Streptacidiphilus albus JL83: one gene and its partner. The protein of the gene in region 1 binds, or shares a complex with, the protein of each later gene. Links are inferred from orthologs where the notes say so. Each region holds a gene or a part of one and is shown on either strand. Other genes may lie near its edges.

The links.
Region 2: the proteins of secA (region 1) and secY are in contact, whole or in part, in a crystal structure (PDB 3DIN), measured with the Thermotoga maritima proteins. The link is inferred for Streptacidiphilus albus JL83 from one-to-one orthologs. Residues at the interface, in WP_004082002.1 of Thermotoga maritima: Glu261, Ala262, Arg263, Lys300, Ala301, Arg302, Thr303, Ile304, Ile305, Leu323, Tyr324, Asp325, Pro326, Val329, Ser330, Tyr333, Ile336, Lys340, Phe345, Val349, Glu363, Phe364, Tyr374, Ser375, Gly376, Gly377, Glu393, Ile395, Thr482, Ser483; in WP_004081795.1 of Thermotoga maritima: Glu108, Gly109, Glu110, Glu111, Ala236, Glu237, Arg238, Arg239, Ile240, Thr241, Ile242, Gln243, Tyr244, Ala245, Arg246, Arg247, Val248, Thr249, Gly250, Arg251, Arg252, Val253, Tyr254, Gly256, Ala257, Ser258, Thr259, Tyr260, Leu261, Pro262.

What each region holds. Positions count from the first base shown.
Region 1 is NZ_JQML01000001.1:3,376,781-3,380,375, forward strand. What follows is about bases 110-3,393. They hold secA (preprotein translocase subunit SecA), read right to left. Parts: upstream 3,058-3,393; coding sequence 310-3,057; downstream 110-309. Other genes in these bases: BS75_RS14500 (Rv3235 family protein), read left to right, coding at 110-255; BS75_RS14510 (endo alpha-1,4 polygalactosaminidase), read right to left, coding at 3,383-3,393. In the rest of the region: more of BS75_RS14500, read left to right, coding at 1-109; more of BS75_RS14510, read right to left, coding at 3,394-3,595. UniProt on the Escherichia coli protein: Required for protein export, interacts with the SecYEG preprotein conducting channel.
Region 2 is NZ_JQML01000001.1:5,659,683-5,662,920, reverse strand. Bases 58-2,984 are described here. They hold secY (preprotein translocase subunit SecY), read right to left. Parts: upstream 2,213-2,984; coding sequence 902-2,212; downstream 58-901. Other genes in these bases: rplO (50S ribosomal protein L15), read right to left, coding at 2,602-2,984; BS75_RS24820 (adenylate kinase), read right to left, coding at 231-902. Outside these bases: map (type I methionyl aminopeptidase), read right to left, coding at 1-45; more of rplO, read right to left, coding at 2,985-3,057; rpmD (50S ribosomal protein L30), read right to left, coding at 3,059-3,238. UniProt on the Escherichia coli protein: The central subunit of the protein translocation channel SecYEG. Consists of two halves formed by TMs 1-5 and 6-10.

The DNA of each region.
Region 1 (3,595 bases):
GCACTGACCACCGAGGAGGTCTACGACGACATCCGGACCCTGGTCCGGCGCCGCTGCCTGCTCGGCCCGGGCAACGCACTGCCGCTGCTCGGGCGGGTCTTCGACGACTCCCCCGCCCCCGGCGTGCTGGAGGTCACCGCGATGGTGCGGATCGGGGAGCGGCTGGAGCTGCTGGCGTTCCGGCTGGAGCTGCGGCAGAGCCGCCGGCAGCCGACAGCGACATGGCGGTTCACCGCCCTGGAGACCAGGTGGTGAACCGCCATGGGGTGGAGCGGTGCCGGGCACGGCCCTGGGGCGCGCCCGGAGGGGTCACTTCTTGCGGCGACGGCCCTTGGCACCCTTGCGGCGGTCCGGACGGTCGGCGATGTCGTCGTCCTCGCCGCCGTCGTTGGTGAAGTCACCCTCGATCACGCCGCCCTCGCCGTCCACCGACGGGGCGGTGTAGTGCAGCCGGTCGCGCTGCGGGGCCTCCAGGCCCTTGGCGCGGATCTCCGGGCGGGCGTCCTCCTTCTCGAACTGCACCGCGTCGCCCGGCTCGGCCAGCGGAACCTCCTCGACCTGCTGCTCGACCTGGACCTCCAGGTTGAACAGGTAGCCGACGGACTCCTCCTTGATGCCCTCCATCATGACCGCGAACATGTCGAAGCCCTCGCGCTGGTACTCGACCAGGGGGTCGCGCTGGGCCAGGGCCCGCATGCCGATGCCCTCCTGGAGGTAGTCCATCTCGTAGAGGTGCTCGCGCCAGCGACGGTCCAGCACCGAGAGCACGACCCGGCGCTCCAGCTCGCGCATGACCGGCTCGCCGAGGTTCTGCTCGCGCTCGACGTACTTGGCGTGCAGGTCCTCCTTGATCGCGTCGGCGAGCAGTTCGGCGGTGATGCTGGAGCGGTCGCCCTCCTCGTCCTCCAGGTCCTCGACCGAGAGGCTGATCGGGTAGAGCTGGCCCAGCGCCGTCCACAGCTTGTCGAAGTCCCACTCCTCGGCGAAGCCCTCCGCCGTGGCGTTCTTGACGTAGGCGTTGACCGTGTCGTCCATGAAGTGGTCGATCTGCTCGCGCAGGTCCTCGCCCTCCAGGACGCGACGGCGCTCGCCGTAGATGACCTCGCGCTGGCGGTTGAGCACCTCGTCGTACTTGAGGACGTTCTTGCGGATCTCGAAGTTCTGCTGCTCGACCTGGGTCTGCGCGGAGGCGATGGCCCGGGTGACCATCTTCGACTCGATCGGCACGTCCTCGGGCACGTTCGCCATCGACAGCACGCGCTCGACCATGCCGGCCTTGAACAGCCGCATCAGGTCGTCGCCCAGCGAGAGGTAGAACCGGGACTCGCCCGGGTCGCCCTGGCGGCCGGAACGGCCGCGCAGCTGGTTGTCGATCCGGCGGGACTCGTGCCGCTCGGTGCCCAGCACATAGAGGCCGCCCAGCTCCTGGACCTCCTCCTGCTCGGCCTTGACCGCGGCCTTGGCCTTCTCCAGCGCGTCGGGCCAGGCGGCCTCGTACTCCTCGGGGGTGTCCACCGGGGAGAGGCCGCGCTGGGCGAGCTCGGCCGAGGCCAGGTGCTCGGGGTTGCCGCCGAGCATGATGTCGGTGCCACGGCCGGCCATGTTGGTGGCGACGGTGACCGCGCCGCGACGCCCGGCCTGGGCGACGACCTGCGCCTCGCGCTCGTGCTGCTTGGCGTTCAGCACCTCGTGCTGGATGCCGCGCTTGCGGAGCTCCTGCGAGAGGTACTCGGACTTCTCGACGCTGACCGTGCCGACCAGGATCGGCTGGCCCTTCTCGTGCTTCTCCGCGATGTCGTCGACCACGGCCGCGAACTTGGCCGGCTCGGACTTGTAGATCAGGTCGGGCTGGTCGACCCGGGCCGGGGTGCGGTTGGTCGGGATCGGCACCACGCCGAGCTTGTAGATCTGGTGGAACTCCGCCGCCTCGGTCTGCGCGGTACCGGTCATCCCGGAGAGCTTGTCGTACAGCCGGAAGAAGTTCTGCAGGGTGATGGTGGCCAGGGTCTGGTTCTCGTTCTGGACCTCCACCCCCTCCTTGGCCTCGATCGCCTGGTGCATGCCCTCGTTGTAGCGGCGACCGGCCAGCACACGGCCGGTGTGCTCGTCGACGATCATGACCTCGCCGTCCATGACGACGTAGTCCTTGTCCTTCTTGTAGAGCTCCTTCGCCTTGATGGCGTTGTTCAGGAAGCCCACCAGCGGGGTGTTCGCCGACTCGTACAGGTTGTCGATGCCCAGGTAGTCCTCGACCCGGGTGACCCCGGCCTCCAGCACACCGACGGTGCGCTTCTTCTCGTCGACCTCGTAGTCCGTGTCGATCTTCAGCCGCTTGACCAGCTTGGCGAAGTCGCCGTACCACTTGGTGGCCTGGTCGGCCGGGCCGGAGATGATCAGCGGCGTCCGGGCCTCGTCGATCAGGATCGAGTCGACCTCGTCGACGATCGCGAAGTTGTGGCCGCGCTGGACCAGCTCGTCCTGCGACCACGCCATGTTGTCGCGGAGGTAGTCGAAGCCGAACTCGTTGTTGGTGCCGTAGGTGATGTCGCAGCCGTACTGCTTGCGACGCTCGACCGGGCTCATGTTGGCCAGGATCACCCCGACCTCCAGGCCGAGGAAGCGGTGCACCCGGCCCATCCACTCCGAGTCGCGCTCGGCGAGGTAGTCGTTGGTGGTGATCAGGTGCACACCCTTGCCGGACAGCGCGTTGAGGTACGCCGGCAGGGTTCCGACCAGGGTCTTGCCCTCGCCGGTACGCATCTCGGCGACATAGCCGTGGTGCAGGGCCGCGCCGCCCATGATCTGGACATCGTAGTGGCGCTGGCCGAGAGTGCGCTTGGCCGCCTCGCGGACCGTCGCGAAGGCCTCGGGGAGGATGTCGTCGAGGGTCTCGCCGTCCGCGAGACGCTCCCGGTACTCGTCGGTGAGCGCGCGAAGCTGCTCGTCCGTCAGGTTGACGAAGTCCTCTTCGATGGAGTTGACCTGGGCGGCAATGCGGTGCAGCCGGCGAAGGATCTTACCTTCGCCTGCGCGCAGGATCTTGTCGAAGACGGACACGTGGGCTGGCTCCTTGCCTGGGCTGGCACTGGGCGATCGGTGCAGTGGCGATGGAGGCACACCACCGCGTCGCCATCGTATGCGAGGAAACGAGCCCCTCGGGAGGCCCGTCAGCACTATCGCTTGCTGTCACCCCTACGAGCTGGGTCGGCAGAAGCGCCATCCCCAGACAAAACGGACAGGTGAATATCTCCCGGCGATCGTTCCGGGCGGCCGATTCCGCGTCCGACCGACGCCGTGACCGTGGGCCAAGCATGCCAGGACCGGTCCGTCCGGCGTTGGACGACGGCGCCCACCCGGTGCACGAGTCGTGCGCCGCCCCCGTTCAGCAGGGCTCGCGCCAGGCGTCGAGCGCGAGGTGCTTGAGCATCGCGCTGAACCCCAGCCGCCGGGTCTGCGGGCAGAAGGCCGACGTCGGCAGGTTGTACTCGCTCTCGAACACCGCCTTGCCGGCCGCGACGAAGGGTTCGAACTGATCGCACTCCTGGTACTCGGCGCACTGTTCGACGACGGCGAAATCGAAGTCCCCCACCAGCTG
Region 2 (3,238 bases), 2.3 Mb from region 1 along the record:
CTCCCGCATCTTCGCGATCTGCTCGGGGGTCTTGATCTCAACCATGCTCGCTCGCCTTCCCACTGCCACTCCGGCCTGCCACTCGGCCTGCCTGCCACACGTGCTGCCTCGTCCCTGCCGCGGGCACCGCTTCCACGGTACGACCGCCCACCCGAACGCGCTCCGGCCGTGACGCCCTCGGCGGGCGTCACGGCCGGTTCGCGCGGTGCGCCGGGTGTCGGCGCTGCGACTCACACGGAGTCGACGGTGTCCTTGTTCGCCCGGAGCGCCGCGATGGCGCGCTCGGTGACCTCGTCCACCTTGCCCAGAGCCGGGATCGTGGTCACGAGTCCCTGCTTCCGGTAGTAATCGATGATCGGCTCGGTCTGCGTGTGGTAGACCTCAAGGCGAACGCGGACGCTCTCCTCGCTGTCGTCCCCACGCTGGTAGAGCTCGCCGCCGCAGACGTCGCAGACGCCCGGCACGGCGGGGGTGTTGTACTCCACGTGGAAGATGTGCGCGCCGTCGTTGCGGCACACCCGGCGGCCCGCGATGCGGCGGACCACCTCGTCCTCGGGGACCTCCAGGTCCAGCACGCCGTCCAGCGCGATGTCCCACTCGGTGAGGATCCCGTCCAGCGCGAGAGCCTGGGCCACGTTCCGCGGGAAGCCGTCCAGCAGGAACCCGCCGGCGGCGTCCGGCTGGGTCAGCCGGTCCTTCGCCATGGCGATGGTGACCTCGTCCGGTACGAGCTTGCCGGAGTCCATGATGCTCTTCGCGGCAAGGCCCAGCTCGGTGCCCTGACTGATGTTGGCGCGGAACAGGTCACCGGTGGACACGTGCGGGATGGACAGGGTCTTGGCCAGCAGTGTGGCCTGAGTACCCTTCCCGGCCCCGGGCGGTCCGACGAGGACGATTCGCATCAGCGGAGGAACCCTTCGTAGTTGCGCTGCTGGAGCTGGCTCTCGATCTGCTTCACAGTTTCAAGGCCGACACCGACAACGATCAGGATGCTCGTACCGCCGAACGGGAAGTTCTGTGACGCTCCGAACGCCCCCAGCGCGATCAGCGGCACCATGGCGATCAGGCCCAGGTACAGCGAGCCCGGCCAGGTGATCCTGGTCAGCACATAGTTGAGGTATTCGGCCGTCGGGCGGCCGGCCCGGATGCCCGGGATGAAACCACCATACTTCTTCATGTTGTCGGCAACTTCTTCGGGGTTGAAGGAGATCGCGACGTAGAAGAAGGCGAAGAAGACGATCAGCAGGAAGTCGACCGCCATGTAGAGCGGTTTGTCGCTCTTTGTCAGGTTCGACTGGATCCAGACCGCCCAGCCCTTGCTGGTCTCACCGCTGAGCTGGACCACCAGCGCGGGGATGTACAGCAGCGAGCTGGCGAAGATGACGGGGATCACACCCGCCTGGTTGACCTTCAACGGGATGTAGGTCGAGGTTCCGCCGTAGGCGCGCCGACCGATCATGCGCTTCGCGTACTGGACCGGGATCCGGCGCTGCGCCTGCTCGACGAAGACCACCAGGCCGACCATGCAGAGACCCATGGCGAGCACGAAGACGAAGGTCAGCCAGCCCTTCTCGGTCTTGATGTTCCACAGCGAGGCCGGGAAGCCCGAGGCCACCGAGGTGAAGATCAGGATCGACATGCCGTTGCCGATGCCCCGGTCGGTGATCAGCTCGCCCAGCCACATGATCACCACGGTGCCGGCGGTCATGGTGATGACCATCGTGGCGATGGTGAACACCGACTGGTTGGGCACGATCTTGCTGGTGTCGCAGCTCACGCCGCTGAACAGGGCGCCGTTCGAGGCCGTGGCCACGATGCCGGTCGCCTGCAGGATCGCCAGGGCGATGGTCAGGTAACGGGTGTACTGCGTGATCTTGGTCTGCCCGGCCTGGCCCTCCTGCTTCAGGGCGTCCAGGCGCGGGATCACCACGGTCAGCAGCTGCAGAATGATGCTGGACGTGATGTAGGGCATGATGCCCAGCGCGAAGATGGTGATCTGCAGCAGAGCGCCACCGCTGAACAGGTTGACCAGCCCGAGCAGGTTGGACCCGCTGGTGGACGATGCGCTGACGCACGCCTGGACTGCCTTGAAGTCCACCCCGGGGACCGGGATGTGAGCACCCATCCGGAAGACAGCCATGATGGCCAGCGTGAACAGCAGCTTCTTGCGCAGGTCGGGCGTCTTGAACGCCCGGGCGAACGCGGTGAGCACGGTGCCTCCTGCAGCTCCCTGCCGAGGCGGCGGGAGGGACGGTGGATCTGGGCCCATCACGGATCGGAGCGGGGCCGGACAGTGGACTCAACCACCCGCGTGACAGCGACTCCGCGGACAGAGAAGCAGCCAAGCTACAAGTGGACTCCACGGACTCTAACAGTCCGTGGAGCCACAATTGAAGCTCGCAGCCCTACGGGTTCGGCGGTCGCGCTGCGAGTTGTACGAGAGGCAGACTTTGAGGTGATTTCGGTGCGCCCGGATTCACGCTTCCGCCCCGTCGGATTTGCACAGGGGTTCGACGGTTCGGGGAACGACAAAGGCCGGATCCGTCACTCCGAGGAGTGACGGATCCGGCCTTTGAACTACCGTCAGGCGAAGGCCTGAGCTCAGATGAGCTCGGTGACCGTGCCGCCGGCGGCGGTGATCTTCTCGGCGGCGGAACCGGAGACGGCGTCAACCGAAACCTGGAGCGCCACGGTCAGCTCACCGGTGCCCAGCACCTTGACGAGCGAGTTCTTGCGAACCGCGCCCTTGGCGACCAGGTCCTCGACGGTGACCTCGCCACCCTCGGGGTAGAGCACACCGAGCTTGTCCAGGTTCACGACCTGGAACTCGACGCGGAACGGGTTCTTGAAGCCCTTGAGCTTCGGCAGGCGCATGTGAAGGGGCATCTGGCCACCCTCGAAACGCGCCGGAACCTGGTACCGCGCCTTGGTGCCCTTGGTACCACGACCGGCGGTCTTACCCTTGGATGCCTCACCACGACCGACACGGGTCTTGGCGGTCTTGGCACCCGGGGCGGGCCGCAGGTTGTGGATCTTCAGCGGGTTCTGCTCCGCCATTTCAGTCCACCTCCTCGACCGTGACGAGGTGGCGGACGGTCTGGGCCATCCCGCGGATCTCGGGACGGTCCTCCTTCACGACCACGTCGTGCATCCGCTTGAGACCAAGCGAACGCAGGGTGTCACGGTGGTTCTGCTTGCTGCCGATGTAGGACTTGGTCTGGGTGATCTTCAGGCGAGC